DNA from 3 places in the Vibrio sp. Vb0349 genome. Region 3 is predicted to be linked to each of the others. Evidence: predicted binding sites of a transcription regulator. Region 3 holds the regulator's gene; each other region holds the start of a gene.
What was found. The regulator PurR, encoded in region 3, represses purine synthesis genes. The targets are predictions, from matches to a motif close to TNANGNAAACGTTTNCNTNA.
Positions count from the first base shown of each region.

Region 1 (11,030 bases), on a different contig from region 3:
GCTAATACGTTAAACGCGTTTCGTCATCCGAGAAGAGTTATCGGCAATCCAAAGGGCATTTATTTTGATGCAAAGTCTCGTCGTAAAGAGCCTCGTTATCGTTTTAAAACACCTTTAGAGTTGTACTCAGGACAAACTAAAACAGGCGGCTGTACTGTTGACCTTTCCAAACGAGGACTCGGAATTAGGCTAAGTGAGCCCACGATGTTACGTTCTGGGCAAGAGGTAAGAATCAACTTTCGAGAATTACAACTCTACGATAAAAAATTGCCGTTAATGTCGGTGCCATATCGAGTAATTCGTGTAAGCCCAGATGGTTGTAGCGTGCAGCTAGTTATTGATGAAAGCAGCCAAACCATGAAGGTAATCGCTTTTTTCAACAGCATTATCGAGCACAATCAAGACAAGCTAATCCCGCAAAAAGAGACGCTACCAAGTAATGCTCTACTTGAAAGGCTGCACTGCATGTTGCTCTCGCGTACGCTGAGCACGCCCATTTTTATCAGTAAGAGTACGTCATCTTCAATAAAAACCCCCGTTATCGGGGTGAACTTGCCGCTACCTAAACACATTGAGCTTTTTGCCCGTCTTGGGCATGACCAACTGTTGTCACTTGAACCTATCTTTAAAGGCCGGACAAGCACATTAATCGCAGAGCCAATAAAACGTGTAGAAGGTGCTCAAGCCAGACATCAGGATATCTACATAAGCGCCGCAAAAGTAGGCAATAAAATTACAGGCATTGAGTCAAAGCTTCATCAAGAGTTCAACAGCGTAAAAGAGCGGATTCAATTTATAAAGAAAGCGCGAATGATGGGTGACTTTTACGTGCTTCGCCTTTCTACTGCACCAATTTTCGATCCGATGACATCATTACTGCAACAAGATTTAAGTGACTTAACCCAATTTGGTGTACATCAAGCGAGCAAGTTAGAAAAAGAGTTGACGGCGCTCGTTGGTTACAGTGAATTTGAAGACATTACTGAAGAGGTTGTAATTAGATTGGAGTTAACCGAGTAAATTCAAAGTCATACCAAATTGAAAAAAAAACACCGCCTTTCTGGCGGTGTTTTTGAATGGATGGTTAAGGTTTAGCTTTCCAGCTAACCTTTTGCTGCTTCACCAATGCGCCAGATAAAATACAGAGCACACCGCCCAACCCAGCAAAGCGAATCGCAGATTGCGCTTGAGCTTCCACTTTTGGTTTTGCGTGATACGCAATCCCTAATCCTGCCACCGACATCATCACAAGATCATTAGCGCCATCACCGACAGCAACCGTGTTGTGCTGCTCAATTTCATATTCATCCGCCAGTTCCACTAGAATGTCAGACTTCATCTGCGCCGTTACCACATCGCCAAGTACGTTACCCGTGAGTTTGCCGTCATTAATTTCTAATTGATTGGAACGAGCAAAATCTAGGTCGACTTTATCTTTGATGTAATCAGAGAAGTAAGTAAAACCACCGGAGGCAATCGCTGTTTTCCAGCCCAAGGCTTTCAACGTCGCAATTAGCGCTTCAAAGTCCGGCATGAATGGTAACTGGGAACGAACTTGTTCAAGAATTGATTCATCGGCACCTTTGAGCTTACCAACTCGCTGACGTAAACTTTGCTCAAAATCCAGCTCACCTTGCATGGCACGTTCAGTGACTTCAGCGACCTCATCCCCTACTCCTGCCAGTTTCGCGATTTCATCAATACACTCTATCTGGATCGCCGTTGAATCCATATCAAATACAATCAACCCTTGGGTTGATAGATCGGGCACTTCATTAAGCGAGGCGTAATCTAGGTTGAGACTTTGTAAGATCGTTTCATGTTGAGGAGTCAACTCTCCGGCCATCAGGGCTACTTCATATTGGCCAACTTTCCACGTTTCTAGTATCGGGTTGTAAAAGCCGGTGAAGAAATCAATGTCTTCGAAGTGACTTGGCGAAAGGTACTCAGCAAATACGATCCAGTTTGCTTTTGCTTTATCTAATTGGGAGGCAAATCGAGTCTCGGGTAATCGTTTTAAAAGTGTCGTATGTTTTCTGATAGGCAAGCTTTTTGACGCGTCCATGTATATAATCCCTTATGACTTTGCTAAAACGTTACCTCAACAAACTAAAAAGGCAAGTCTTTGTTTTATTTTAAATGGATGAGTAAAGAGCATGAGTGAATCTTTGTTCTCAGTAAGGAATGCCCTAAGAATTCTGGCACTAATCCTACTGTGTGTGATGTTGTTTATCACAATAAAAAACAGTGTTGTGATCAGTAAGGGTAATGAGAAAATTCAAGCACAACAGCTTGAAACACTCACCAAAGTTTTGATTTCACAGGCGTCTCTTTCTGCCAGTGAGATGATTTTAACTAAAGATCAAGAACGATTACTTCAGCTAACAAACCAACTAGCACAAGACCGTTTAGTGTTTGATGCAACAATCTACGATGCACAGGGTGTACGTTTAGCGTCTAGTGAAGAGGCATTATCGGTACGCGAAGTTCTTGGCCTAGATACGCCTTTGGCAACAGCTTCCATTGGTCGCCAGCAGTTGGTTGAACCAGTTTTTGCAGATGGTGCGCTTATCGGTTTTGTTCGCGTGACCTTTGAGACGGGCCGGGTGACGGCTATTTCTGACCACCACTATCGCAAGAGCGATCGTTATATGTACATGATGGTCTTAATGAGCTTTGTCTGTGGTATGTTGTTCATCTTGATTTTACGTCGACAACCGATACGTCGTAAAAAAGCGCCAAACCTGCTGCTAACCAAGTAACTAGGTAGCGCTAACAACTCATATAAAAACAGCCCGCAATGTGCGGGCTGTTTTTTTAGCTCTTGAGAGCGAAAAATAGAATGACTCTTCGTCGCTTACTCTTCGTCACCAAGCAATACTGAATCTAGTGCGATTAGCATCATGTCGTTGAATGTCGTTTGACGCTCGTCAGATGTAGTCTGTTCGCCAGTCTTGATATGATCAGAAACCGTACAGATTGTCAGAGCTTTTGCACCGTATTCTGCCGCAACACCGTAAATACCAGCAGCTTCCATTTCAACACCAACAATGCCGTACTTGTCCATTACATCGAACATTTCTGGATCTGGCGTGTAGAAAAGCTCTGCTGAGAATAGGTTACCAACTTTAACGTCAATACCGCGAGCTTTTGCAGCGTCTTCTGCCGCACGAACCATGTTGTAGTCTGCGATTGCCGCGAAGTCATGACCTTTAAAGCGGATACGGTTCACTTTAGAGTCAGTACATGCACCCATGCCGATCACAACATCACGCACTTTGATGTCTTCATTCACTGCGCCACAGCTGCCAACACGGATGATTTTCTTCACGCCGAAGTCTTTGATTAGTTCAGTTGCGTAAATCGAGCATGATGGGATACCCATACCGTGGCCCATTACCGAGATCTTACGGCCTTTGTATGTGCCTGTGTAACCAAACATATTACGAACGTCACACACTTGAACGACATCTTCAAGGAAAGTCTCTGCGATGTATTTTGCACGTAGTGGATCGCCAGGCATCAGTACGACGTCTGCAAATGCACCCATTTCAGCATTGATATGTGGAGTTGCCATTTTCTTTTCCTTAACCTTTCTCTAGCGCTCCGCGCTTAAGGCGATATAAGCCAGAGTATTCTCATTTCCGACAAGCAGCATTTACATACTGCAAACATAAAACTAGGAGCAATCAAGCTCCTAGTTTTCAAAAACCTAACTAATTATAGGAAGTTCTTACCGTAATCCATTGGAGAAGTACCGAAGTAACTTGCCAATGTTTGACCGATATCTGCGAATGTTTCGCGGCGGCCAAGAGAACCAGCTGGTACTTTTTGACCATAAACCAATACTGGGATGTGCTCACGAGTATGGTCAGTGCCTGGCCATGTTGGGTCACAGCCGTGGTCTGCCGTTAGGATAAGCACATCGTCTTCTTCCATAATCTCTAGCACTTCGTTGATACGACCATCGAAGTACTCAAGTGCCGCTGCGTAACCCGCTACGTCACGACGGTGACCGTAAGCTGAGTCGAAGTCTACAAAGTTAGTGAATACGATCGTGTTGTCGCCCGCTTCTTTGATTTGCTCTAGCGTTGCTTCGAACAATGCAGGGATACCTGTCGCTTTCACTTTCTTAGTGATGCCGCAGTTTGCGTAGATATCAGCAATCTTACCAATAGAAACCACATTGCCTTGCTTCTCATCAACGAGCTTCTGAAGAACCGTTGCTGATGGTGGCTCTACAGAAAGATCACGACGGTTACCTGTACGCTCAAATTGACCTTTACCAGCACCAACGAATGGGCGCGCGATAACACGACCAATGTTGTAATCTTCTAGCTCTTCACGTGCGATTTGGCAAAGCTCTAGTAGACGGTCTAAACCGAAAGTCTCTTCGTGACATGCGATTTGGAATACAGAGTCAGCAGACGTGTAGAAGATTGGTTTACCAGTCTTCATGTGCTCTTCACCAAGATCGTCAAGAACTTGAGTACCAGATGCGTGGCAGTTACCTAGGAAACCGTCAAGACCTGCACGCTCAAGAATGCGGTCAGTCAATTCTTTCGGGAAGCTGTTTGCTTTGTCAGTGAAGTAACCCCAGTCAAACAGAACAGGAACACCTGCGATTTCCCAGTGACCAGACGGCGTGTCTTTACCTGAAGAAAGCTCTGCTGCATGACCGTATGCACCAATGATTTCAGCGTCTGCGTCTAGTCCAGGTGCGAAGCGACCTGTCGATTCTTTATGCGCCATTGCCAAACCAAGTTTCGATAGATTTGGAAGGCGAAGTGCACCTTGGCGATTGTCGTTATCTGCTAAGCCTTTTTCACATTGGTCAGCGATGTGACCTAGTGTGTCTGAACCTACATCACCAAATTCTTTAGCGTCGGCAGTTGCACCGATACCGAATGAGTCTAGTACTAAAATAAATGCTCTTTTCATTGCTCGTTCCTTAGACCCACTCGGCTTTTTATTATGGTTGAGTAGGCCTTGTGTAATTACTTGTTCTATTAGATATCTTCTGCACGAATTTGGCGGTAAACCTCTGGAGTTGGTGTGTATTCACCACCTACTTTGATTGCACTGCGCAGTGCTTTTGCCGCTTCTTCCCATTGCTCTTCAGTGCGAGCGTGGATGACCGCAAGAGGTTTATCACTGTCTGCGACCTCACCTAGGCGGATGAACTCGTCGAAACCAACTGCGTAGTCGATTTCATCAGTAGCAACACGACGACCACCACCCATAGCAACCACAGCCATGCCGATAGCACGTGTATCCATTGCAGAGACAATGCCCGTTTCTGTTGCGTAAACTGGCTTGATGATTTCTGCTTTTTCTAAGTAGTTGTCGTAGTTTTCTACGAAGTCCGCAGGGCCGCCTAAGCCAGCAACCATCTTGCCGAAGCACTCAGCCGCTTTGCCGTTATCCAGCACTTCCATCAGTTTTGCGCGTGCGTCTTCTGTGTTCTCAGCAAGCTTGCCAAGTACTAACATTTCAGCACATGAAGCCATGGTCACTTCAAGTAGACGAGGGTTACGGTATTCACCCGTTAAGAAACGAACCGCTTCACGAACTTCCACTGAGTTACCCGCTGAAGACGCCAATACTTGATTCATGTCCGTAAGAATTGCCGTAGTCTTAGTGCCAGCACCGTTTGCTACCGCAACGATTGATTTTGCTAGCTCTTCAGACGCTTCGTAAGTTGGCATAAATGCACCTGAACCCACTTTTACGTCCATCACTAGCGATTCCAGACCCGCCGCCAGTTTCTTAGAAAGGATCGACGCCGTAATCAGGGAGATATTGTCTACCGTTGCGGTAATATCACGAGTCGCGTAAACACGCTTATCCGCAGGAGCAAGGTCACCAGTTTGACCGATGATCGCCACACCAGCGTCTTTGGTTACTTGACCAAAAACATCGTTGCTCGGCGTAATGTTGTAACCAGGGATAGATTCAAGTTTATCCAGCGTACCGCCTGTATGACCAAGACCGCGGCCAGAGATCATAGGTACGAAACCGCCACACGCTGCCACCATTGGGCCAAGCATTAAAGAAGTTACGTCACCCACACCACCGGTTGAGTGTTTGTCGACAATTGGACCACCGAAGTTCATGTGGCTCCAGTCGATAACCATGCCCGAATCACGCATTGCACACGTTAAGGCGATGCGCTCATCCATGGTCATTTCATTAAAGAAAATCGTCATAGCAAACGCCGCAATCTGACCTTCAGATACCGTGTTGTTCGCTACGCCTTGAATAAAGAAGTTGATTTCGTCGGCGGTTAGGACTTCGCCGTCACGTTTTTTACGAATGATTTCTTGTGGTAAATACATTAGTGCCTCCCAAGCTCTTTTGAGCCATGGTTGTAGTAGGATAGAAGAGGTTTGGTAGCACCCGTTTAGGTGCTACCGTTCAGACGCATTATTGGAATTAGTACGCTGTTGGATCAGCGACGTCGTCCGATACTTCTAATGTATTTAGTAGGTTGGTTAGCAGGCTAGACGCACCAAAACGGTAGTGACGAGCATCAACCCAGTTGTCACCTAGGATTTCGTCAGCCATTGCTAGGTATGCTGCTGCGTCTTCAGCAGTGCGCACACCACCTGCTGGTTTGAAACCAACAGTTTCTGCAACACCCATGTCGCGAATAACTTCAAGCATCATGCGAGCGTATTCTGGTGTTGCGTTTACTGGCACTTTACCAGTTGAAGTTTTAATGAAGTCAGCACCTGCTTCAATACAGATTTGAGATGCTTTCTTGATTAGTGCTTCTTCTTTTAGTTCACCTGTTTCGATGATCACTTTAAGAAGAATGTCACCACAAGCTTCTTTACATTGCTTAACTAGTTCGAAGCCTACTTTCTCATCACCCGCCATTAGCGCGCGGTAAGGAAAAACTACGTCAACTTCGTCTGCACCGTAAGCAACCGCCGCTTTTGTTTCGGCAACTGCGATTTCAATGTCGTCGTTACCATGTGGGAAGTTCGTTACTGTTGCAATACGAACCTCTGGCGTACCTTGCTCACGAAGTGTCTTCTTAGCAATAGGAATAAAGCGAGGGTAAATACAAATTGCAGCTGTGTTGCCTACTGCTGTTTTCGCGTCATGACATAGTGAGATCACTTTTGCATCAGTGTCATCGTCATTCAACGTAGTTAGGTCCATAAGTTTAAGTGCACGTAGCGCTGCTGCTTTTAAATCGCTCATTTCTATCTCCGATCAATATTCAAAAAATTCACTACTCAGCCTTACATCACGTCTTTAACTATAATCAACAAGTCGAGACAATGTGAGTAAATGGCTAAACAGTCTATTAATGAACGGACTTGGTTCCCTGAAGACTCGGCATATACAGCGAAAATTTATCATATGCCAATTGCTATCCTTGTCACCGCACAGTACCAGTTTGGCCTATGGCACAACAATCTATGATTGCGGTGTCTTTAATATCACATCACAAAGCAAAACGCCTATTAGATCTGATATTGCAGGGCAATTCATTTGCCCATCGATTATGTAATATTCATTACGTGATTAAGAATCAAGCTTAACCACTATCCTGTGATTAATACATTATAGAGTTTCACCGCAAAACTGTAGCACCAAATAGAGCGCAAACGGTTTGTATCTCAAAATTTCCTAGCCCCTATTCCATTGACTGCGTAATACCTCGACTAAGGCAAACACCCGATGAAATTTTGGAGCCCGAAAAACGAAAAATGCCCCGCAGCAATCTCTTGCTACAGGGCATGATGTAAAACGGCGTCTATATATTAAGAACCGATTCTAATTATAGTGCTGCAAGGCTTAAGCAGAAGCCTGCAATTGTCGCTGCCATAAGGTTAGACAACGTACCTGCAAGAACTGCTTTAACACCCATGCGAGCGATGTCACTACGACGGTTTGGTGCAAGGCTACCTAAACCACCAAGTAGAATCGCGATAGAAGAAAGGTTCGCGAAACCACATAGTGCGAATGAGATGATAGCTGTTGTCTTCTCAGACATTACTTCACCAGTTGCCGCGATTACTTGAGCGTTTTCACCTAGGTATGGTGTGAAGTTCAAGTAAGCAACGAATTCGTTCACTACGATTTTCTGACCGATGAATGAACCAGCTGTTACAGCTTCTGCCCATGGAACACCGATTAGGAATGCTAGTGGAGAGAACGCGTAACCTAGGATTAGCTCTAGTGTTAGTTCTGGCATGCCGAACCAACCACCGATGCCACCTAGCATACCGTTGATTAGCGCGATTAGACCAACGAATGCGATTAGCATTGCACCTACGTTAAGCGCAAGTTGTAGACCAGAAGCCGCACCGCCCGCAGCTGCGTCGATTACGTTAACTGGTTTGTCGTCACCGCCGTCCATCGCTTCTTCGATACTTTCGTGAGGCTGGTCAGTCTCAGGGTGAAGGATTTTAGCGAACAGTAGACCACCTGGTGCTGCCATGAATGATGCCGCAACTAGGTACTCTAGTGGAACACCCATAGATGCGTAACCAGCTAGTACACCACCAGCAACAGAAGCTAGACCACCACACATTACCGCGAATAGCTCTGATTGAGTCATTTTTGGAACGAATGGGCGAACAACTAGAGGTGCCTCAGTTTGACCTACGAAAATGTTAGCTGCAGCTGACATTGATTCCGCACGAGAAGTGCCTAGCGCTTTTTGTAGTGCGCCACCAAGAATCTTGATAACCCATTGCATAACGCCAATGTAGTAAAGAACTGAAATCAGTGCAGAGAAGAAGATCAGTGTAGGAAGAACACGGAATGCGAAGATGAAACCGCCGCCGCCGAATACTTCGAACATCTTGTCAGAAACAAGACCACCGAACAGGAATGATGAACCATCGTTACCGTAGTTGATAACGTTAGAAACACCTGAAGAGAAACCGTTTAGTAGATCACGGCCCCAAGGTACATACAGAACAAATGCACCTAATGCGAATTGGATAGCGAATGCGCCACCCACAGTTCTAAAGTTGATAGCTTTTCGGTTGTTAGAAAATGCTACTGCAATCGCAAGAAGCACTACCATACCGATTAGGCTCATAAACAGGCTCATAGTTTATGACTTCCTTATAAGTTATTTATTGGCGTGTTACAAAATGGAGCTATAAAGCGGGGGCAATTATACTCATGCAGAATCAATTAAAGTAATGCCAGCCTCACACTTTCCTATAAGATTCATGATTGATTCAACCAGCTTTGTGAGTTAATTCACAATAAGCAGGAAAACGTTTTCGATTTCAAACCACATCTTTAGATTTTATTCACATATCGAGAAAGCAAAATTGCTATTTTTCCACAGTTGAGAGGCAATCGATTGCTTTCGGCCGTTATGCAACTCTACGAGCTCATTAAAGACGTGAATGAGTTTGGCTGGGTGATTTGACTCCCCTTGATATCCAAGTATAGGCATATCTGGTGCGTCTGTTTCGATTACTAGGTTTTCGAGTGGTAATTTTTGAATTGCGTCGCGTGTTTTCTTGGCTCTTGGGTAGGTAATCGTTCCTCCTACACCGATAAAAAAACCTAATTTGACCCACTCCATGGCTTGCTGATAACTCCCAGAAAAAGCGTGTAGCACACCACCTCTAGGGAGATTCGCCGATTTCACCATTTGAATGAGGCGATTGTGCGCTTTTCGGCTATGTAAAATAACTGGGAGTTCGAAGCGTCTAGCCAGCTCAAATTGAACTTCAAGTATCTTTTCTTGCAACTGTGGATAAACATCAATGGCAAAATCTAAACCACACTCTCCTATTGCTACGCACTGTGGTCCTTTTTGATTTAGATAGCCTTCTAGCTCTGTAAGGTGCTGCTCAACGTTATCTTCAAGAAAATACGGATGAAAGCCGAGCGCATAATACAAATTGGCATGTTGCTCTGCCAAAGTTTGAATACGAGCCCAGTTTTGCGGACCGACGGAAGGAATCAAAATTCTTGCGACGCCTTGCGTTTGAGCAAGCTCAAGTTGATGCGCAAAGTCATCTTGAAACACATCAAAATCAAAGTGGCAGTGCGTATCAAAGAGCTTCATCTTGACGCTTTTTATCTGTATCTGCGGGCAGAAAATCAGAGGATGGTTGGGCTTCACTCTTCTCTTCAGTTTGATGGGCTGGGTCTTTTCGATATGGGACACAACTGCGTTTCTGATCGGGAGTTAACCCCATCTCTTTACACCAGTTGTCGTAACGCTTTAGCCCACGTTTAAACCAATTCATATCTTATCCTTATATAAAAACGCCCTTGGCTAAGTTTATAGCCAAGGGCGTTTTAAAATCTAGTTTGCGTTAAGGCTTACCCTAACCGCGCAAATTAGTGCTCACGCGTCGCACGGAAATCAACGTCAGGGAAACGCTCTTTCGCCAAGTTTAAGTTAACCATTGTTGGAGCGATATACGTTAGGTTATCACCACCATCCAATGCTAAGTTCGCTTGATTCTTGCGTTGGAACTCATCCAGTTTCTTCGCATCACCACACTCAACCCAACGAGCAGTTGCAACGTTAATGCCTTCATAAATCGCTTCAACGTTATACTCAGATTTCAAACGAGCCACAACAACATCAAACTGAAGTACACCAACGGCACCAACGATCAGATCGTTGTTCTGTAGAGGACGGAATACCTGTACCGCACCTTCTTCTGATAGCTGAACCAAACCTTTGAGAAGCTGCTTCTGCTTTAATGGATCTTTCAGGCGAATACGACGGAATAGTTCCGGAGCGAAGTTCGGAATACCAGAGAACTTCAGTGATTCACCTTGCGTAAAGGTATCACCAATCTGAATAGTGCCGTGGTTGTGTAGACCAATGATGTCACCGGCGTAAGCGTGTTCTGCACGTGCACGGTCACCAGCCATAAAGGTTACTGCATCAGAGATACTCACTTGCTTGCCAAGACGAACGTGGTTCATCTTCATACCTTGCGTGTAAGTGCCCGATACAATACGCATGAATGCGATACGGTCGCGGTGTTTTGGGTCCATGTTCGCTTGGATCTTAAATACGA
Region 1 covers NZ_JAWOTS010000006.1:156,508-167,537, forward strand. Annotated here, with positions in the region: gene R7Q47_RS09870 (PilZ domain-containing protein) at 1-1,020, shown strand, start outside; gene serB (phosphoserine phosphatase) at 1,085-2,065, opposite strand; gene R7Q47_RS09880 (YtjB family periplasmic protein) at 2,157-2,762, shown strand; gene deoD (purine-nucleoside phosphorylase) at 2,858-3,577, opposite strand; gene R7Q47_RS09890 (phosphopentomutase) at 3,721-4,941, opposite strand; gene deoA (thymidine phosphorylase) at 5,010-6,338, opposite strand; gene deoC (deoxyribose-phosphate aldolase) at 6,436-7,212, opposite strand; gene R7Q47_RS09905 (hypothetical protein) at 7,303-7,437, shown strand; gene R7Q47_RS09910 (NupC/NupG family nucleoside CNT transporter) at 7,796-9,079, opposite strand; gene R7Q47_RS09915 (TatD family hydrolase) at 9,284-10,057, opposite strand; gene R7Q47_RS09920 (DUF5363 family protein) at 10,044-10,241, opposite strand; gene prfC (peptide chain release factor 3) at 10,336-11,030, opposite strand, start outside.
Region 1: R7Q47_RS09910 (NupC/NupG family nucleoside CNT transporter) is a predicted target of PurR. The motif match lies at 9,244-9,263, and genes of this name have one in related genera.

Region 2 (11,030 bases), on a different contig from region 3:
CGTCGTGTTGAAATCCAGATCTTGCCACTGAAGTAATTTGGTTGCACCATAACGGTAATAATAAAAAATTACCGGAGCAGGCCTAACCATTATCGTTAGGCCTGACATATTAATGTCTGTCAAAACGTCTGCCCTACTCTGCTTATTTAGCCTCAGCTTTTCTGGCTACTCACTTGCCTCTCAAGCTCCAAATGACCCCATCGAACAATACGAGTACGCACAACAATTATTGGCATCAAACGAAGCTGAAGCCTCACCAGAAACGCGCTACTGGCTAGAGCAATCCGCCAACCAAGGCTACCTCCCTGCACAAAAACAGCTCGCGAACGACTTTGCTAAAGGGATAAATGGCGAAAAAAATGAAACACAAGCGTTATATTGGCTAACCTCTATCGCACTCAATGACCCAACCGATCGTGGCTTTCTTCTCGCCGATTTTATTCAGCGCAATCCAGGTAAGGTCACAACTTCTCAATTGACTGAAGCCTTGTATCAAATGGCTTCTCAGCATAATCCAGCAGCAGAACAAGCTTATAATCAACTGTTAGAGCTGCGCTTCAACCAACTACGAGCTAAACAAGTCTCGCAAATAAAGTCGCTCGATAAAAAAGCAGAGCAAACACAAGAAGAGAAAAGCACAGTTGCAACCCCCAAAGTAAAACACTCGCAGTTTCTATGGCTGATTTGGCTAGCGGCGATCCTCATCATCAGCGGCTTAAGTTTCCTCGTGATCAAAAAACTCAAGCAGAATAGAAAAGCGCGTGAAGCCAAAGAGGAAAGCCAAAATCAACGAATGGCGGAAAAAATAAAAGAGCTAGAGTTTACGAACAAGCAACTGAAGCGTCAGTTAGAGAAAGTATTCAGAGAATTTAAGAAATCCAAAACTCAGGCAGAAAACCATAAGCTAAGCGTCGCGTGTGCTATGTTTGGCTACACACCACAAACCATCCCTGATTTACAGGCAATCAAGCTACGCTATAGACAATTATCAAAGCTTTATCATCCTGACACAAGGGGCAGTGAAGAAGAAATGAAGCGACTCAATCATGCCTTTAAGCTCGTCTCACAAAATGTTACAAAACAGTAAAAATAGGTCAGGATACTTTGGCTGCCATGCTTTTATTCCCATATAATCAAACACCGCAATCGATCTCCCTCTCAAAGAAATTAACAGACATTTAACTTAAGTCGCGCTTTTATGCCATAATGCCCGGCGCAAAATAACACCTAACGACTCAAATTAATCTAGGTGGGGAGAAAATCAATGTTCACTGAAGAAGGCACCTGTGATTGGTGTAAAAAACCTAGTCTTGTAACTCGTCACGATTATTTAGATGGCAAGCACCACTACTCATGTAAAGCTTGTTACGATATGGCGAAAATCGACGTGCGCCTATTTAACCAAGGCGAATTGCAAATGCGCGAACGTTTGCAACGAGCGAGCTAAGCAAGACGGAATCAATGGAACTGATTTTCAAAAGCGCCTTTTATAAGGCGCTTTTTTGATCGCCCAAGCCTATTTCCAATCTCTATCTCGTATTCCCTCCTATCCTACATAGCATGTCGCATCGGTTATCAGCCCTCTTCCACTGTATACAAACCACTGTCCGTGAAAAACACCTGTATATACAGTAGTAAACCCCTGTATGTCTCTCGTCCAACTTTCTACTCACCTCACATTTTTAAATTGATGTTAGACATATCAGAAATGAAAAATAAACAAATAAATTCAATCACTTAAAATAAAATCCTTTTATTTCCTTCTCAAAAAACCGCAAATAACTTTTGAGAAACTTGTTGATCAGGTCGCCAAAACAAACTACTGTATAGGCATACAGCATGTATAAAGGAACAGTAAGATGCAGTTACAAAGTCAATCTCATACATACTCTCGCTACAACGTATTGGCACAAGCAACTAAGCCCATGGCCGTTTCGGATCAGCTTCTATCTAAGCTGGCTGTTTTATCGCAGCAGAAACAATGGATTTTGTTTACAGCAGACTGCCCTCGTCCAGACTTTGAACAACTCACTGCTTCTAATATTTGCTGTAAAAACATCATTCAGATGAAGCCGTCTCAACAGCTTTCTGAAGTGGAAATCGTGATTAAAGCTATTCAGTCTGGTAACGCTAGCGCTGTCGTCGCATCGAACAAGATTGCCCTAATGAATCAATCAATGCTTCGCGATATTGCTCAACGTTATCAGTGTGAAGTCTTTTTCGTCGAAGGCAGAGTTAATAAGTACCACTAACAAGATCGACGTTATCCATCCTGCATCTCGCCTCCTTTTTAAGGGGGCATTTTTTTGTATTAAAGAAAACAGGCAAACGTTTGCTTTTTCTCTGGCGAGTTAAAATAGTTCTGGTATGATGCCCACATTCGATTTATTCAGCGCCCACATTTTGCTGAATATCTTCTCTTTCTGACGTTTGATTAAGATGATAGGAATGTCGCAATGAGCCTTGCTAATCAAGTACTTGCCGTCAATGACGACCTGCCAATTCGCACCCATAAACCCGTTCATAGTGGAAAAGTTCGTTCAGTTTACTGGTTAACTGAAGAAGACAGCGCCCGACTGATCAAAGAAAAAGGATACAATGTCGCTCCAGATGCGCCTTTGGCTATCATGGTGATTAGCGACCGAATCTCTGCATTCGATTGTATTTGGCATGCTGAAGGTGGTCTTAATGGTGTCCCGGGTAAAGGGGCTGCGCTTAATGCGATTTCTAATCACTGGTTCAAACTGTTCAAAGAAAATGGCTTAGCAGATAGCCATATTCTAGACATTCCTCACCCTTTTGTTTGGATTGTACAAAAAGCCAAACCGGTAAAAATCGAAGCCATCTGCCGCAAATACATCACGGGTTCGATGTGGCGCGCTTACGCAAATGGCGAGCGCGAGTTTTGTGGAATCCAACTTCCTGAAGGGTTAGAAAAAGACAAAGCACTGCCAGAGTTGCTAATGACCCCATCCACAAAAGGCATTCTAAAAGGCATTCCCGGTGTGCCAGAAGCCGATGACGTTAATATTACTCGTCAAAATATCGTAGACAACTACGAAGCATTTAACTTCTCAAGTGCGGACGATATCGCACTCTACGAAAAACTGCTGAAAGAAGGCTTTAACGTTATCAGCCAAGCATTAGAAGCAATTGACCAAATCTTTGTCGATACCAAATTCGAATTTGGTTATGTTCATGATGCTGCTGGCAATGAAAAGCTGATTTACATGGATGAAGTGGGTACACCAGACTCATCTCGTATATGGGATGCTAAAGAGTACCAAGCAGGTCACATCGTAGAGAACTCAAAAGAAGGTTTCCGCCAGTTCCTACTTAACCACTTCCCTGACCCAGATATCTTGCTAAATAAAGAACGTATGCCAGAGCGTGAAGCACTCGCTCGTGATAATGCTTTACCCGTCGAATCTTTGATGGCGATTTCGAGCACCTACATTGGTATTGCCGAGAAGATTACAGGCAAGCCGATTCATTTGAGTGAGAATCCGAAAGCGGAAATCATCGAAGTTCTGAGCAAAGAATACGGATTGATTGACTAGCACTGTCGCTAGATTGCTAAACGCTTTCCAATAAAAAGTCCGCACTAGCTTGCGGACTTTTTTCGTATTAGGCTCAGTTTAGCCGATATTTAACGTAGTGCCATCTGTTGTAGAGGCTGACTTGGTCGTCACCTGATATGTTTTGTCTTTAATCGTTGATACGAAATACCAGGTCGACTCTGCCTTGCCGGGCGTAAAAGTAACGCGCATAAAGCCACGCTGTTTGATGTCTGCCCACTGTAATTCTGACACTAAGTGCGGCAGCGTGTATTCCATTTGAGCGATCGCGACAGGGTCTAACGCGAGGTAGGCCTCTAACCCAGGGGAACTCACAGAGCTAGTCGCAAACTCTACCCCGATAGGATGCTTAGATACGTCTTTAAGCTCACTTGCCCATGCGTTGTGCGTATCTCCGGCCAAGCAGACAAAGTTACCACTGCTGGCTTTGACCAGTTGATAAACTTTCTCTCGCTCAACGTAGTAGCCATCCCATGCATCTAGGTTATATGGCAAAGCAATGGTATCTAAACTTGGGTCAGAGAGATAACCCGTAATCGCAGAGTTTACCGCTAATAACGCCTCTGTTTTTTGTTCTTCAGTGGCAGTAAACAATTGAAACATCGCGGTCATAACCGAACTTGGCAACTCCATACGAGACATTAACACTTGTTGCCCTAGCACATTCCAAGTTGCGTCGTGCGTACTGAACTCATCCATCAGCCAAGCGAGTTGGTCACCGCCTAACAGCTCTCGGTCTTGACTGCGCGACTGGGCAACTAAACCGCCAATAGCTTCCATCGTTGGTGAGCTGAGCGAGAAATAATCCAACGGTTTATCACGCCCCACAAGTCGCGTGTCGAGCATCATCAAATTGACTAAACTTCCAAACGAAAACTGACGGTAAATCAGCATGTTTGAGAAAGTGTTTTCACGAACGGGCAACCATTCTGTCCACGCGGCAGCCGCAGCTGCACGACGATCATTAAAGCGGCCTTCCTCTTCTTGATGGTTTTCCGCACCATTTTTCCAACTATCATTTGCAAGCTCATGGTCATCCCAGACTGCAATCATTGGTAGGCTCGCATGTAACGCTTGCAGATCAGCATCTTGGCGATATTGCGCATACCGTTTTCGGTAATCATCTAAGGTAATGCATTCAGTGCCTTTGCTTGGCTCTCGCCCTAGTGCCTCAGCATCTTCACTAGCGTAGCCACCAGCCCCATACTCATAAATGTAATCACCGAGATGAAGTACCACATCAAACGGTTCTTGCTCATGTTGATTTAAGATCTCTCGATACACATGGAAATAACCAGCAGGATAGTTTGCGCAAGAAACAACGGCCATGGATGCCTTTTCTACACCACCCTCTGGTAATGTTTGAGTTTGCCCGACTTCGCTAGTGACATCTCCAACCATGAATCGATAGCAGTAGCGAGAATTTGCGTTGAGGTTTTGAACATCAACTTTTACCGTGAAATCTCGGCTCGTGTCTGTGGCAAAAGTGCCACTTTGCACGATATCAGTAAAATTTTCGTTAGATGAAACTTGCCAGCTTACATCTGCGTAGCTCGCTGAGGTTGTAACACGAGTCCAAATGATTACTTGTGTTTGAGTAGGATCTCCACTCGCCACTCCGTGCTCAAAGGTAACCGCAACAGATTCACTAGCATCGCTACCACAGCCCACCAGCCCGGTAACAATCGCCGTTGAAGAGGCAGCTTTCATAAAGTCTCGACGAGACAAAGACATATTGACTTCCTTTCTTATTGTGTTTGTTTTTATGCCCAAATGACGTGGTGACTCAATCATCCTTGTGTGCCAATAAGGGACGTTAATTCGAACTTACAGTACCAACCACTTAGTCGGTAATTTGTCCTAAAAACACAAAGTTAGAAGCTAGTTATGACAATTGCATTTCCAAACGTTACATTTTTGTTAATTTAAGTGCAAATACTCTATATTCATCACACTTCCAAGACCTGTGACAAAAACCTCAAAATAAAAAAGCGACCTACTTTGAGGTCGCTTTTCATTGCACTATTGTTAAGTGGTACATCGATGAAGTGGAAATGCTCAGCCTAAAACTTGATGTTCAGGACATCTTGTTCTGACGTATCCACCTTCAACTGACTGCGAGATTCTATGTACTCGATTTGCTGAACATCGAGCGAATATGGCATAACGACTCGCAATTCATTGATCCCTTCATGTTTAGCTAGCTGGGTTAAGCGGACCAAATTGGATTCATCACTTTTACGAGAAGACATCGATTTTAATGCGGCATCCCACAACCGATCTTCAGGCTTGCTCAATTCCGCAATGTTCTGTTTCCACATCAAACCGAAAATAGGCGCGATGGTGGCAAATGCCTCTAAAAAGGTCCATTTTTTACTACCTGTCGCTCCTAAAAAGCTAGTGTAGTCGAATTCAATGCACGTCTTTCCTTGTTGATCCATTCTATGCCCCCGACACTCGAAAATGAGATATACCAAATATCGTTCAACTGTTTTGATATAGCAATGGGATATAAAACATTCGTCTTTTATGCCCTAATTTACATACAAAAGGAAATATTAAAACCAGCTTTGTAACAACTGATGTACAGCTTCGCCATATATAAGCATTCAATTGATTAATATTTCAATTAAGAAACTAAAAACAACACGCAAGTAACGCTATCAATATGAAATCATTATAGATTCACCAAGAAAATATCAATTCTTGTCACAACGTCATCCGCCGACCTACTTCACATCAATCACTCGACTGGCCTTTTTATACTGTATCTTCCAACCAGCCCAGCGTGGCAGCTCCCAACGCTTCGGGTCTCCCTTACGGTTTCCCTCTCGATAAACGACCTGTACCAGCTTGCGAGACGCGTAATACTCGACATCTAGTTGGAGTTCTGGCAGCGAAAGTTCTAAAGGGTACTGCTCCGTGAAATCGTCGTATTCCCATTCTGGAACACCGTTAAATTTTAAGTCTTCTGGTTCAAACAACGCCATATCATCGGTGTTTTCAACGCCTAATGTTTCCAACTGATCCTTTAACCAGCTAGAAAATGTCAAGGAGGCCAAGTCGTTAACCTCTTCTCCTTCGACATTAAGGCCCAATGCGTTGTAGAGTTTCCAGTGTTGGATTTGCTGTTTTCTTTGAGAAGCAAAACCTGGTAACAGTGTCTCGTCTTCTATCATTTCGACAATAGACTGAACAGCAACATCACCTTTTAACGCTTGATGTTCAGTACAGATTGTTCGCCCGGCGTAGACCAGGTGCATTGTTGCTCTTGGCGTCTCTTCTTCATAATTCGTCTCACCTTGTTGCCACTCCCCAAATTCAAGTTCGCGTAATAATGTCAGCGGGATAGGCATCATAACCGATGCGAGGTTCAGTGTTTGCTTAACGCCTCGTCCTGGCACGCTATGGCTATCTAGCACGATTGCCGCTTCTTCTTTGTCAGGAAAGCGGCTGTTACGCCCAACCAGCATCTCGACTACGCCATTTCCTAGAGCATCCCTTCGACGAGCTCGTCGGACAAACACAAGCTCAGGATGCAATGAGGCGATGGAGAAAAAGAGCGCTTCACGTTTATATCGAGAGGCAACGTCAAGTTCCGGCAATTCAAATACTTCTCGCATTTGTTTCGCTAAACCTTGTGACTCTTCGAGTGCGCTGGCATCAATGACAATGCCCGGAAATCGCTCCCCCCGAACCAAACGGATAAGCAAAGAGGCATCACATCCGTATGGCTCCTCTTGAGATAGAAGCTCAGCGACTTCGCCACTTTGTCGCTGATAGAGCTATGCAGGCACAGATAAGGCGGCAGCCAAATCAATCATTGCTTCCTTCTCTGGCTTCGCTTGAATTCTGGTAACAAGATCGGCAAACAGTGCATCAATGGGTAGTGGATATACTTTTCTCCCATGCTGCGTGACATTGCCATCCTCATCAATCGCTTCCATAGATAACAACGTCGAATGAGATGCCTCTAGCGACTTTGGGGGAATTAAGTCGAGAAAATCGAGTGTTGAGAGACGGTACCCACAACAAGCCGCTGCCAGCATGGGCTCGACGAGCTCTTCTCTGTGTAATTCTGGAGGTGTCACCAACTCTAAAGGCGCGTGCTCACCATATAGACGAATACAAGCCCCTTCGGTAACGCGACCTGCTCGCCCCATTCGCTGCGCGGCACTGGCCTTAGAAATGTTGGTTAATGTCAGTGCTGTACTTCCATTTCGTTGTACAGTTCTGCGCTCTAAACCACTATCGATTACCACACGGATATTAGGAATGGTCAGAGAGGTTTCCGCGACGTTGGTTGCCAATACGACTTTCCGTTGCTTTTGTACCGTCAGCGCACGATGTCGTTCTTCATCACTGACCGAGGCATGAAGTTTAACCACCATGACATCACTGCTGCTTTGTAGCATCTGCGCGCATTGGGCGATCTCTTTACGTCCTGGGAGAAAAACAAGAATATCGCCATCTTCATCTTCCAGTACTTCTTTTACCGCTCCGACAACCTCCTGTTCACATCCCTTTTTGTTCGGTAAATAGCGGCTGTCTGTAGAACGATGTGTCACCGTGACTGGAAAGCAACGTCCCTCCGAACGCAGACGCTTAGCATTCAGGTAACGAGCAAGCTTTTCGCCTTCTAAGGTAGCGGAAGTGACGATCAATCGATGTTGATTTTCTTGCTTCAAAATGGCGGTTAATAGATCAATATCCCAGCGTCGCTCGTGAAATTCGTCCACTATCACGACATCAAAGTCTGCTAGCTTGTTTTCCGAAAACCAACGCAGTGCAACCCCCGGAGTCACAAATACAACTTCGGTTTTTTCATCAAAGTAGGCATGAAGCTTGATCGCGTAACCGACTTTGCGACCTATTGGCTCTCCAGATTGCTCCGCAAGAAATTCAGCCAGCGAGGTACAAGCAATTCGACGTGGTTCAATAACCAGAACGCGTCCGTGTTTTGCCGCCCACATGGGCAAGCGGGTAGATTTACCCGACCCGGTTTCGGCTTCCACCACAAGATGGTTAAGGCTTACATGATGGTCAAACTCGGCTTGCAGGCTGTCGATAGGTAGTTGAAACATAGAAATTGGACTTGATTTGATGATGCAAAACATTATACCCAAGTAAAAAAATCCTGCTTTAGGTATCTCTAAACAACCAATATTGCCGATATTTTCGTCGGTATCTGAATTTTTTTGCGACATTACATTGATGTGCATCAACGCATGTTTACAACTAAATAGTGAACCCGTTAAAATTTGGTGCGCATCCTTCAACCCTACATAAGGCACCCAATGAACAACGATAAACGCCCACTATATATTCCATATGCGGGTCCGGCTCTTTTAGCAACCCCTCTTTTGAACAAAGGCAGTGCATTCTCTGCTGAAGAACGTAGTTCATTCAACTTAGAAGGTCTGCTTCCAGAGTCGACCGAAACTATCCAAGAGCAGGTGGAACGTGCCTACCAGCAATACAAAAGTTTCGAAAGCGATATGGATAAGCACATTTATCTGCGTAACATCCAAGACACCAACGAAACATTGTATTACCGCCTAGTGCAAAATCACATTTCTGAGATGATGCCTATCATCTACACGCCGACTGTTGGCGCAGCATGTGAAAACTTCTCTAACATTTACCGTCGTGGTCGTGGTCTGTTCATTTCATACCCGAACCGTGACCGTATTGACGACTTGCTGAACAACGCAGCAAACCACAACGTTAAAGTGATTGTTGTGACAGATGGCGAACGTATCCTTGGCTTGGGTGACCAAGGTATCGGCGGCATGGGTATTCCTATCGGTAAACTGTCACTATATACCGCGTGTGGTGGTATCAGCCCTGCTTACACGCTACCAATCGTGCTTGATGTGGGTACCAATAACCCGCAACGCTTAGCTGATCCGATGTACATGGGTTGGCGTCATCCTCGTATTACGGGTGCAGAATACGATGCATTTGTAGAAGAGTTTATCCAAGCGGTACAGCGCCGTTGGCCTGATGCTTTGATCCAGTTCGAAGACTTTGCTCAGAAAAATGCGATGCCTCTTCTAGAGCGTTACAAAGACCGCGTGTGTTGCTTCAATGATGATATTCAGGGTACTGCAGCTGTTACTGTTGGTTCCCTACTTGCCGCCTGTAAAGCAGCAGGAACTCAGCTTTCTAAACAACGTATTACCTTCCTAGGGGCAGGGTCTGCTGGTTGTGGTATCGCAGAAGCGATCATCGCACAAATGGTATCGGAAGGAATTTCTGACGAGCAAGCTCGCTCACAAGTTTACATGGTTGACCGTTGGGGTCTGTTACAAGAAGGCATGCCTAACCTTCTTGATTTCCAACAACGCTTGGTGCAAAAGCATACCAATACGAAAGAGTGGGAAAATGAAGGAAATGGCTTCTCACTACTCGATGTAATGCGTAACGCGAAGCCAACGGTACTAATTGGTGTTTCTGGTGCTCCTGGCCTATTTAGCCAAGAAGTCATCGAAGAAATGCATAAACACTGTAAGCGTCCGATTGTCTTCCCACTGTCGAACCCAACAAGCCGCGTGGAAGCGACACCGAACGACATCATTCGTTGGACAAATGGTGAAGCACTGGTTGCAACAGGTAGCCCATTTGAGCCAGTGGTTCATGAAGGTCGCACTTACCCTATTGCACAATGTAACAACAGCTACATCTTCCCAGGCATTGGCCTTGGTGTACTTGCTGTCAATGCAAAACGTGTCACTGACGAGATGCTAATGGAATCAAGTCGCGCGCTAGCAACATGTTCTCCTCTAGCAATCAATGGTCGTGGTGCACTACTTCCACCACTGGAAGAGATCCACTTGGTGTCGAAAAAAATCGCATTTGCCGTTGGTAAAAAGGCAATTGAACAAGGTGTCGCATTAGAAATTACTGATGAAGCATTGAACGTGGCGATTGAACAGTCGTTCTGGCAACCTGTTTACCGCCGCTACAAACGCACTGCGTTCTAAGCTTGAGACAATTCGTTTAATAATTAGCCCCTACCATGTAGGGGCTTTTATTTTTTTATCATCCTAACCAGATTTTGGCATAAATGGGCTTCTCTCTTTTTGTTTCTATCAGATATGATGAGAACTACATTTTTAGTTAAGGATATAAAACGTTTTGTTGTTTTCTCGCATAAGATCAAAGTGGAAGCTGAAATTTTCCTGGAAGCGATTTGCTTTGATTTTGTCGATCTCTGCACTTAGTCTGCTTGTTTCTGTTATTGCCATCGACCGGTGGGTGGTTTTACAAGCCAAAGAGAGCATTTTCACTGAATACGAGCAAATCCCTCAACATGAGGTTGCCGTAGTTCTTGGTACCAGTAAATACATCGGAAAGATCCTCAACACTTACTACACTCATCGCATTAATGCGGCGATTGAGCTTTACAACCAAGGCAAAGTAAAACAGTTTTTATTGAGTGGTGATAAC
Region 2 covers NZ_JAWOTS010000002.1:214,005-225,034, reverse strand. Annotated here, with positions in the region: gene R7Q47_RS04295 (OmpA family protein) at 1-36, shown strand, start outside; gene R7Q47_RS04290 (J domain-containing protein) at 113-1,087, shown strand; gene R7Q47_RS04285 (hypothetical protein) at 1,265-1,447, shown strand; gene R7Q47_RS04280 (SulA-like leucine-rich domain-containing protein) at 1,860-2,252, shown strand; gene R7Q47_RS04275 (phosphoribosylaminoimidazolesuccinocarboxamide synthase) at 2,457-3,560, shown strand; gene R7Q47_RS04270 (alkaline phosphatase D family protein) at 3,639-5,312, opposite strand; gene R7Q47_RS04265 (hypothetical protein) at 5,642-6,019, opposite strand; partial or broken gene R7Q47_RS04260 (helicase-related protein) at 6,308-8,662, opposite strand; gene R7Q47_RS04255 (NAD-dependent malic enzyme) at 8,876-10,564, shown strand; gene R7Q47_RS04250 (vancomycin high temperature exclusion protein) at 10,719-11,030, shown strand, end outside.
Region 2: R7Q47_RS04275 (phosphoribosylaminoimidazolesuccinocarboxamide synthase) is a predicted target of PurR. The motif match lies at 2,321-2,340, and genes of this name have one in related genera.

Region 3 (11,030 bases):
AAGAAGCAATGAAATAGAACATTATGCGGGTGGCCTTTAAACAAGGTTTCTACCCGCATTATTATGAAGGACGTTAGAGTCAGTTATGGGTAAATCACTCGTTATAGTGGAGTCACCAGCCAAGGCAAAGACGATAAATAAGTACCTTGGTAAAGACTTTATTGTTAAGTCTAGTGTTGGTCATGTGCGTGATCTGCCTACGGCCGGTCAAAGCACTGGTGAGAAAAAAGCCGCAGCCATCTCAACTAAAGGGATGAGTCCGGAAGAGAAAGCGCGCGTTAAAAAAGAGAAAGACCGCAAAGCGTTGATCAAAAAGATGGGGATTAACCCATATCATGACTGGGAAGCGAATTACCAAATCCTTCCAGGCAAAGAAAAAGTTGTCAACGAACTACAAAAACTCGCCAAAGACGCAGATTGCGTTTATCTCGCAACCGATTTGGACCGCGAAGGAGAAGCAATCGCATGGCACCTTCGTGAGATCATCGGTGGCGATGAAGAGCGATACAAACGTGTAGTTTTTAACGAAATTACGAAAAACGCGATCCAACAAGCTTTCCAGACACCTGGCGAGCTGAACATGGATGGTGTAAATGCCCAACAAGCACGTCGCTTCATGGACCGTGTCGTTGGTTTTATGGTTTCACCTTTACTTTGGAAAAAAGTGGCTCGTGGTTTATCTGCTGGTCGCGTGCAGTCTGTTGCGGTGAAACTGTTAGTTGAGCGCGAGCGTGAGATTAACGCGTTTGTACCAGAAGAGTTCTGGGACATTCATGCGAATACGAAAACGAAAGACAAAGCGGACTTTAAACTGCTTGTTGCTCAGAAAGACGGTTCTGCGTTTAAGCCAGTTAATGAGGCAGAAACCAAAGCAGCGATGTCTGTACTTGAGAATGCAAGTTACGAAGTATGTAAGCGTGAAGACCGCCCTACAAAGAGCAAGCCCTCAGCACCTTACATCACCTCTACGCTTCAACAGGCAGCAAGTACACGTCTGGGCTACGGCGTGAAAAAGACCATGATGCTAGCTCAGCGCCTCTATGAGGCCGGTTACATCACTTATATGCGTACTGACTCGACTAACCTAAGTGCCGAGGCTGTGGACGCTGTACGTGACTTTATTGGTTCTGAGTTTGGTGATAAGTACCTACCAGCGAAACCATTGACGTACGGTAGCAAAGAAGGAGCACAGGAAGCGCACGAAGCGATCCGTCCTTCAAATGTGGGTGTTAAGGCGGAAGACCTGCAAGGTGTCGATGCTGATGCGCACAAACTTTACGCTTTGATTTGGAATCAGTTTGTAGCGTGTCAAATGACGCCAGCAGAATACGATTCAACAACCATTAGCGTAAAAGCGGCAGAATACACGCTTAAAGCGAAAGGCCGTATCCTTAAATTTGACGGCTGGACTCGTGTACAGCGTCCAATGGGCAAAAACGAGGATACAATCCTTCCAGCGGTACAACTTGGCGATAAGCTAAGCTTAGAGTCACTTGACCCTAAACAGCACTTTACAAAGCCACCTGCGCGCTACACTGAAGCAGCACTGGTTAAAGAGCTGGAGAAACGAGGCATTGGTCGTCCGTCGACTTACGCATCGATCATTTCTACGATTCAAGATCGTGGCTACGTGAAAGTTGATCAGCGCCGTTTCTACGCTGAAAAAATGGGTGAAATTGTTACTGACCGCCTTGATGACAGCTTTAACGATTTGATGAACTACGACTTTACTGCGCGTATGGAACAGAAATTGGACCAAATCGCTGAAGGTGAAGTGAACTGGAAAGCTGTGTTAGACAACTTCTTTGCTGATTTTACTGGCGATCTTGAAAAAGCGGAGCTAGATGAGTCAGAAGGCGGTATGAAGTTAAATCACATCGTCATGACGGATATCGAGTGTCCGACGTGTAGCCGTCCAATGGGCATCCGTACTGCTTCGACAGGTGTGTTCTTAGGCTGTTCAGGTTACGCGTTACCACCAAAAGAGCGTTGTAAGACAACCATCAACTTGGGTGACGAAGAAGGTATTATTAACGTTCTAGAAGAAGACGTTGAAACCGCAGCTCTGCGCGCTAAAAAGCGTTGTCCGATCTGTGAAACAGCGATGGACGCATACCTGATTGATGACAAGCGTAAGATGCATGTTTGTGGTAATAACCCGAATTGTGAAGGCTACCTTGTTGAATACGGCGAGTTCAAAGTAAAAGGCTACGATGGTCCAGTTGTTGAATGTGACAAATGTGGCTCTGATATGGTGCTTAAGAACGGTCGCTTTGGTAAATACATGGATTGTACGAGCGAAACGTGTAAGAACACTCGTAAGATCTTGAAGAATGGCGAAGTCGCGCCCCCGAAAGAAGATCCTGTTCATTTCCCCGAGTTGCCATGTGAAAACTCAGATGCGTATTTCGTACTTCGTGATGGTGCTTCAGGTCTATTTATGGCGGCAAGCAACTTCCCGAAATCGCGCGAGACACGTGCTCCTTTGGTTGCTGAACTGGCACGTTTTGAAGAGCGTTTACCTGAGAAGTTCAAATACCTAGCGACCGCACCGCAAGAAGATCCTGATGGTCGTCCTGCAGTCGTACGCTTTAGTCGCAAAACAAAAGAGAACTACGTTCGTTCGGAAGAGAATGGCAAACCATCTGGTTGGACAGCGCTCTTTGTTGACGGTAAGTGGGAAGTCACTGATAAGCGTAAAAAAGCGAAAGCATAAAAACGTACGATCTAAGTAATGTAAAAAGGCAGCGATATCGCTGCCTTTTTTGCGTTTTGTTTTTGCGTAAAGGCCACTGTGTTGTTCGTATAGATCTTTGCTGCTTTGACTGAGTTTTGCTGACGCAAGAAGATCCCTGCATCAATATTTCGTAGTCGCTGATGTATTTTTTATGTAAAAAATATTCGTTGTAACTTTCATTTTGCATTCACATATTTGTTATACATTGGGCTAAAAAATCGGCGGTGTAGTGAATCCGTTCGTAAATTGTTTTCACAATGTAATCGTTTGCTTTTCCATGTGTGATCTAGATATCGTCTTGAGTACGCAAGAGCTGTATGGTACACAGAATGGCGTATTAAAAATTGTAATTTAGAACCCGCTTAGATAATTTATTACAAAAATTAGTGCAACTGTGTGCATTGTTTGCGTCAAAAAATAAGGAAAGAGTGGACGTTGCATACTGGAAGTGCCGTAGCTTTTTTATCCGTGTTGTAAGAGTTCACAGAAACTCAGAGACGGTTGCTAAATGTATTCGCTTGACTCCCCGAGTGTGACTCATTCAAGCGAGTACCAAATCCAAGCTATAACGATATGGAGAACAACAAATGGCTGGTGTTTTGGGAATGATTCTTGCTGGCGGTGAAGGCTCTCGTTTGAGACCTTTAACGGAATCTCGCAGTAAACCTTCGGTACCGTTTGGTGGTAGTTATCGATTGATCGATTTTGCTCTAAACAATTTTGTTAATGCGGATCTGATGCGCATTTACGTCCTAACCCAATTTAAATCTCAATCTTTATTCCATCACTTAAAAAAGGGGTGGAACATCAACGGCATTACAGACCGCTTTATCGATCCTATTCCCGCTCAAATGCGTACTGGTAAACGTTGGTACGAAGGGACGGCGGACGCGATCTATCAAAACCTGCGTTTTATGGAATTAGAGGAACCAGAGCAAGTTTGTATTTTTGGCTCTGACCATATCTATAAGATGGATATCAAACAAATGCTGAACTTCCACTCAGAAAAGAAGGCTTCTCTGACGGTATCTGCATTGCGCATGCCACTAAAAGAGGCGTCGCAATTTGGGGTTATCGAAGTCGATAGTGAAGGTCGTATGATTGGCTTTGAAGAAAAACCAGCAAATCCGAAGTCGATTCCTGGGGACCCTGATTACGCTTTAGTTTCAATGGGTAACTATGTTTTTGAAGCTCAGGTATTGTTCTCAGAGTTGGTCGAAGATGCGGATAATGAAGCTTCATCACATGATTTTGGAAAGGACATCATTCCAAAGATGTTCCCTAGAGGTGATGTGTTCGTGTATGACTTCAGTACCAACAAAATCAGTGGCGAAAAAGAAGAGGTGTACTGGCGTGATGTCGGAACTATTGATGCGTACTGGCAAGCGCATATGGATCTGCTAGAAAAAGATGCTCCATTTTCGCTGTACAACCGTAAATGGCCATTGCACACCTACTACCCACCATTGCCACCTGCGACATTTACCGACTCTGATAATGGTCGTGTGCAGATAATAGATAGTTTAGTGTGTAATGGCAGCTATGTTAGAGGCTCAAGAATCGAAAAGTCGGTGCTTGGTTTTCGCAGTAATATTGCTTCTGCTTGCGATATCAGCGAATGTATACTTCTTGGTGACGTAAAAATTGGCGAAGGCTGTGTTTTACGTCGTGTGATTGTCGACAAGGATGCCGATATTGCTCCTGGTACTCAGATTGGTGTGAATCTTCAAGAAGATAAAAAACACTTCCACGTGTCTGAGGAGGGCATTGTTGTTATTCCGAAAGGAGCTCGAGTTGGCTACTAACAACTTATCTATTCTGTTTGTAGCTTCTGAGGTTGAAGGCCTCATTAAAAGTGGTGGCTTGGCAGATGTTGCCAAGGCACTACCGGAAGCCCTTCAAAACCTACAGCAAGACGTAAGAATTACCATCCCTGCGTACAGCAGTATTGATAAACTCGCAGACGCAGAAGTTGTATTAGAAACAGAATTAACATCATGGCCGCATACGGAGTATCGAGTTTTGCGGCTCATGTTAGGTCAAAATCCTGTTTACCTGATTGATTGTCCGCCGTATTTCAATCGACCATCAATGTATGCGGAGAACAACCAAGCGTATACTGATAACGGCGAGCGCTTTGCGTTTTTTAGTGCAGCATGTCTTGACATGTTACCCAAGCTCGCTTTTCAACCTAATATCATACACGCGAACGATTGGCACACAGGTCTTGTTCCATTTTTGCTCAAGCACAGGTATGGCAATGATCCGTTTTTTGCTCATACTAAAAGCGTCATTTCAATTCACAATGCGGTCTTTAAAGGCGTATTTAGTTATGAAGACGTGCAGTGTTTGCCAGAGTTTCATTGTAGAAACGTTCCCGATGCTGCGGTGAGTGCAACGCATATTACGATGCTTAAAGCTGGTGTAATGAATGCAGATAAGATAAACGCGGTTAGCCCTACGTACGCAGAGGAGCTAAAAACAGAGCTTGGCAGTCACGGCATGGCTTGGGAGTTTCAGCAACGTGCGCAGGACTTAGTCGGCATCTTGAATGGTTGTGATTACAGCGCTTGGAATCCGGAAACTGATACCTACTTGCCGGTTAATTACTGCGCCGACCAGCAAAGTATGTCGCAAGGGAAGAAAGCTTGTAAAAAAGCATTACAACAACGACTAAATTTGCCCGAAAAAAATGTAGCTATGTTCGGTATGGTTTGTCGGTTGACCCAGCAGAAAGGCGTTCATTACTTGTTGCCTGCTTTGGCCGATTTTTTGAAGCACGATGTTCAGCTAGTTGTCGTTGGGACCGGAGACCCTGTTCTTGCCGCTCAGTTACGAGAGGTTGCCGCGCAGTTTTCTAGCAAATTTGCCTTTGTAGAAGCGTATGACAATGAACTTGCGCATATCGTTGAAGCTGGTTCTGATTTCTTCTTGATGCCTTCTGAGTTTGAACCATGTGGCTTAAACCAAATCTATAGTATGGCTTATGGGACATTACCGATAGTACGCGGTGTTGGTGGCTTAAAGGACAGCGTTAGCGATTATGATGTAAACCCATCTGAAGCAACGGGGTTTGTTTTTTTCGAACCGACACCGCAGGCATTGTTGTTAACGATGCTAAGGGCACTGTTGCTCTACGCTCAAAACGAGCCTGAAGTGAATAAAGTACAGTTGCACGCGATGCAACAAGACTTTTGTTGGCAAAAGGCCGCAGAATCTTATTTGCAGCTTTACCACTCAGCGTTAGTTTGACTTAAAATTGTAACGAAAGGCACTGAATGAGGTGCCTTTATTATCTTGAGTAAGGGGAGTGTGGTAGGATGGCTTTTTACTCAATAGCACGATCTTTTTGATACTCAATATGACCCAGCCGCTACTTTTTCATAAAACCTATTTGCACCCTACTAGTAATGAGTGGGTTGTATTTGTGCACGGTGCTGGTGGTAGCTCTTCTATCTGGTTCAAGCAAATTAAAGCTTACAAGCAACACTTTAACTTATTGCTGATCGATTTAAGAGGTCATGGAAAGTCAAATCAGTTACTTAAAGAGCTCATTGCTAGCCGTTATACCTTTACGGAAGTTACCCAAGATATTTTGAAAGTATTGGACCATTTAAAGATCCAATCCGCTCATTTTGTCGGTATGTCGCTTGGTACTATTATTGTTCGAAACCTTGCTGAATTGTCATCAGAGCGCGTACGTTCGATGGTGCTCGGCGGTGCTGTCACAAGGCTTAACACTCGTTCTCAGATATTAGTGAAATTAGGTAATTTTTGTAAGCATATCCTACCGTACATGTGGCTCTACAAACTGTTCGCTTATATTGTTATGCCTCAAAGAAGCCAACGAGAATCTCGCCACCTTTTTATTCGCGAAGCCAAGAAGCTTTGCCAAAAAGAATTTAAACGTTGGTTTATTCTTGCTGCTGATGTAAATCCGTTAATGAAATATTTTAAAGATCGAGAGTTACCCATTCCGACTCTTTACTTAATGGGCGACAGGGATTACATGTTTATTAAACCTGTCAAAGAAATGGTTGCAGCGCATAAGCTCAGCATTCTACGAGAAATCCCGAATTGTGGTCATGTATGCAATGTAGAGCGTCCAGAAGACTTCAATCAACACTCCATCGAGTTTATTAAACAGCAAGCTGTATGTGCTTAAAACTGAGTGCATCCACTGAATAGGAGAGCCGCTATAGCTCTCCTAGTTGATATCCACATTGCCAACATGCACCAAATTGCCCTTCGTTTATTTCATGACATTTTGGGCATTGCCAATCTTGATACTCATGCCTATCGGATTGTTTTCGATATGCTTTTACTATTTCTTCAGCTTTCATCTTTTGTGCAGTGTCAAAAAGCCACACATAAGGATCGGTACCATCACCAAACGGCAGTTCTCCTTTTAAGCCGAAAATACCTTCTCCACGAACTTCACAGTAAATTTGTTCCACTTTAAGCAGCTCACATACAATGTGTGCTTCTGCTGGGTTTTTAGCGATAAATATTTTCATCAATACACCCACTTCACCAATTACGAGTTTTGCTGACTCGGTGTCGGCCTTACTTTATTCATAACCCATTTAGTGATGATTGGAAATAGTCCCAATAGCGCAAAAGACGCTAATACTGCGGGTGAAACAATGCCCGATAGGCTTTCAATTGTTGCTAATTGAGTACCTGCATTCAGATATACGGCTGTGCCTGGCAGCATACCTATTTGGCTAGTGAGATAAAATCGACCTACAGACATCGGTGTTAAACCCATCAGTAAGTTGATTAGAAAGAAAGGGAATACAGGGATTAGACGCAAGGAAAATAGATAAAAAGCTCCGTCTTTTTCGACACCTTGATTAATTGCGTTGAGTTTATTTCCGAATTTGTTTTGTACCCAGTCACGCAATAAGTATCGGCTGCTCAAGAAGGCCAGTGTTGCCCCCATAGTGCTAGCGAAAGAAACCAGTAGCAAGCTTGTCCAAAAACCAAATAAGGCTGCACCAAGTAAGGTGACTACTGCCGCTCCTGGGATAGAAAAAGCGGTAATTGCAATGTAGGTAAAAAAGTAAATCGCAGCCGAGAATACAAAATTCTGATCGATGTATGTAGTTAGTGCTTCTTGTTGGGCTTTTGCATTCTCTAAGGTTAAATACTGGCCAAAGTTAATACCTAAAAAGACGATAGCCGCTAGTAGGATGAGACCTAATATCAGTTTCTTATTCATAATTTTGATTCCAATTTGGGGTATATGTAATAAGACAGTAGAAAAACCGAAAAAATTTCACAAAAAAACCGCAGATTAGACTGCGGTTTTACAAGATAGTTTTTAGGCCGACTTTTATTGGAGGCCGTTCATCAACTCATCTCGGCGAGCTTGAGGTACCACACTCCAATGAGTGCCGTTGATAGCACCTTCTAGTGCCCATAGCAACTCAATGTTGACGGTTGCAGAGTGCGTATCTCTTATCGCTTTATAGGCGTTAAGCGCACCTTCCTCTTCAAGCTTCTCTACGGATTCGATGCCGGCTTTTTTTAGCATGCGCTCGGTAGCCAGTCGTAAGTTAGGCAAATCTTTCAAACGGTTAGGCTTTGTACTTGCTTGCTGTTCTTTCTCAAGCTTTGCCTTTTTCAATGATTGATTCGCTACTTCGATTAAGCGTTCGCTTGATTCCCATAAATCGCTGGAAATAGCGTAGTACTTTGTAACGACTGGAAAGCCACGTTTTTTATAAACGTAAGGCTTTAGCCCTTGTTTCTCGAAGTCAGATGAAGTTTTTTGGTCTGCTCTGATATGAAGCTGATTGTTTACCACTAGTGCAAACATTGTTTCATCAGCGAATAGTCCGAAGCCACCAAACATTGAGCGCGACTTGATATTACCAAGTGCCTCAAATAGCTTCATAGAGTCTTTGAGTATCGGTTTATCCATGTTTTGTTATCTCGGTGTAATTAATATTACGCCACCAAAAGTCAGGTCCGAGAGAGTAGCAAACATGCGTAAAAACAATGTCATTACAGAGTAAAGTCATTGCTTACACACTTGCCATCGGTAACCCCGCTACCTTCCATATCGTAATATGGTTCAGGCCGGAGGCTTTGCGTCCCACTCTTTCGAATGGTTTGCCCTGTGCGTGACACAATGAGCATACTTCTTATATTGAATTAACATCACGGTTTAGCGTTAAAAGTGTGATTTTGGTTCAATAAAAATGATAGATTGAATGCTCTATTTTGCATATGGAAAGGTGCAAATTGGCCTTTGAAAAGGAGTTCTTAATATATATTACATTTATATAAAACAGGGAGTTAACGTTAGTCAATTGTTATTAGAGCGGTGTGAAGTATTAGAGAATGCTTAATTTTCCCAAAAAAATAAGCGCCCCTGTAGAGCGCTTATTTAACACGGTTAAATACAGTAAAATTTAGTTCATTTTTTTCACAGTATTTCGAATTACAAGCTCAGGTTGCATTTCGAAAATTCGTTTTTCGTGTTCTTTATCTTTGATACGCTCAAGTAGAATTTCGAATGCATTTTTACCAACACGACGTTTAGGTTGGTGGATAGTCGTTAGCGGTGGAGAGAAGTATTCTGCAAGCTCGATGTTGTCGTAGCCGATCACTGAAATATCTTCAGGAATTTTGATCCCGTTTTGTTGCAAGCGGCTCATTAGGCCTAGAGCCATTGTGTCGTTAAAACAGAATACCGCCGTCGGGCGCTTGTCCATTGCGGTAATTTTATCTGCAACTAATACGGCCGTATCACATTCAAAGTTACCTTCAAGGATCCAGTCTTCATTTACAGCTAGGTTCGCTTCGCTCATTGCGCGACGGAAACCTGCAATGCGCTCTTGGCAAGCAAGCTTTTCAAAATGACCGCTTAGACAAGCGATATCCGTATGACCATTGTCAATCAGATGTTTGGTCGCAATGTAGCCACCTTCTTCTGAGTTATCCATGATTTTGTCTGCTTGCGAGCTCTCTGGGCCCCAATCCATGACCACTTTAGGAATGTCCGCATGACGGTCAAGCATCTCTTTTAGTTCTTCGGTTAAGTCAGAACACATCACTAGGATGCCATCAACGCGCTTTTCAGCCAGCATACGAATGTAATCGCGTTGTTTTTCGTAAATCCCGCCTGTGTTACATAAAATCAGAGTATAGCCTTGGCGGTAACAGTAGCTCTCAACCCCGTCAATCACTTCTGAGAAGAATAGGTTGGTTGACTGCGTTACTAACATGCCAATAGTACGAGTTGAGTTGCATTTTAGGCTGCGTGCAACGGCACTTGGCGCGTAATTCAGCTCGTCAACGGCTTTCATTACTTTTTCTTGCGTTGCTTCTGCAACGAAACGCGTTTTATTGATAACGTGCGAAACTGTCGTAGTGGAAACGCCGGCTAAGCGAGCAACGTCTTTTATCGTGGCCATAAATGGTGTCCTGTATCGAGCTACTGAAATATGTCGTATTGGATGTACCTGATGCTCTAATGGTTTCACACCTAGCAATCTAAAATTGGCGCTAAGTGTCTCGGCAGCGGTTGATCCAAGTGCGACAAAAGGGTGCGTAGCAGCATCGGTCGATGAATTTTATCTTTTTCTATCTGATGAGAAATTGCCATCAACCTGTTAAGAAAACACAAAAACCGCTATATTTCAGCGGTTTACATATAAATCATATTTAATCGTTTGCGCTCACATTTTAGCCCTATGTGGACTGACTAGCAATGTTTTCAGCAAGAGATTTGTGTATTTGAAGTCACATTTTGACTGCTAAATAACCAAGCGTCTTTGCGCTAAGTTAAGGCAAACGAATATTATACCCAAGTTACTTACAATCGGTCACTTTCAGGCACACAGGAAGCCCGATAGGCAGGCTCCCTAAAAATAGGCGGCAATTATTCACCAAGAAGGTAGGCGCTGTCTAGTTTACAAAATGCAACTAATAGTTTCGCGACACTTGAGTAAAATCCAAATTCATCGAATTTTTTACATTTGTCTGAAAACTGAGGTAACCAAGACATCAATTGTTGCTGGATAAAGTCGTTTTGTTTAACGAAGGCTTCTTCCATGTGTTTTTCTTGTTCAAGCTCGTTTGAGCGGATAATCATGTTCCCGAGAAAGTCGAGCTCAACGGCTAAGTGATCCGCAGGTTCCTTTAGGTTTTCGTCTACTTGAACGCCAAATTCAGCCATCAACTTTTCCATTTCCTCAGCTGGCTTGTCATTCAGTAAACCTGATTCACCAATGTACATGGATGCGTAAGGAAGAGCGCCGTATTTTTCTGTCTTCAAAAA
Region 3 covers NZ_JAWOTS010000015.1:1,366-12,395, reverse strand. Annotated here, with positions in the region: gene topA (type I DNA topoisomerase) at 86-2,716, shown strand; gene glgC (glucose-1-phosphate adenylyltransferase) at 3,325-4,542, shown strand; gene glgA (glycogen synthase GlgA) at 4,532-5,989, shown strand; gene R7Q47_RS15915 (alpha/beta fold hydrolase) at 6,099-6,902, shown strand; gene R7Q47_RS15910 (DUF2007 domain-containing protein) at 6,934-7,254, opposite strand; gene R7Q47_RS15905 (TVP38/TMEM64 family protein) at 7,275-7,961, opposite strand; gene R7Q47_RS15900 (TfoX/Sxy family DNA transformation protein) at 8,076-8,666, opposite strand; cyclic di-GMP riboswitch class I at 8,783-8,872, opposite strand; gene purR (HTH-type transcriptional repressor PurR) at 9,160-10,164, opposite strand; gene torD (molecular chaperone TorD) at 10,632-11,030, opposite strand, start outside.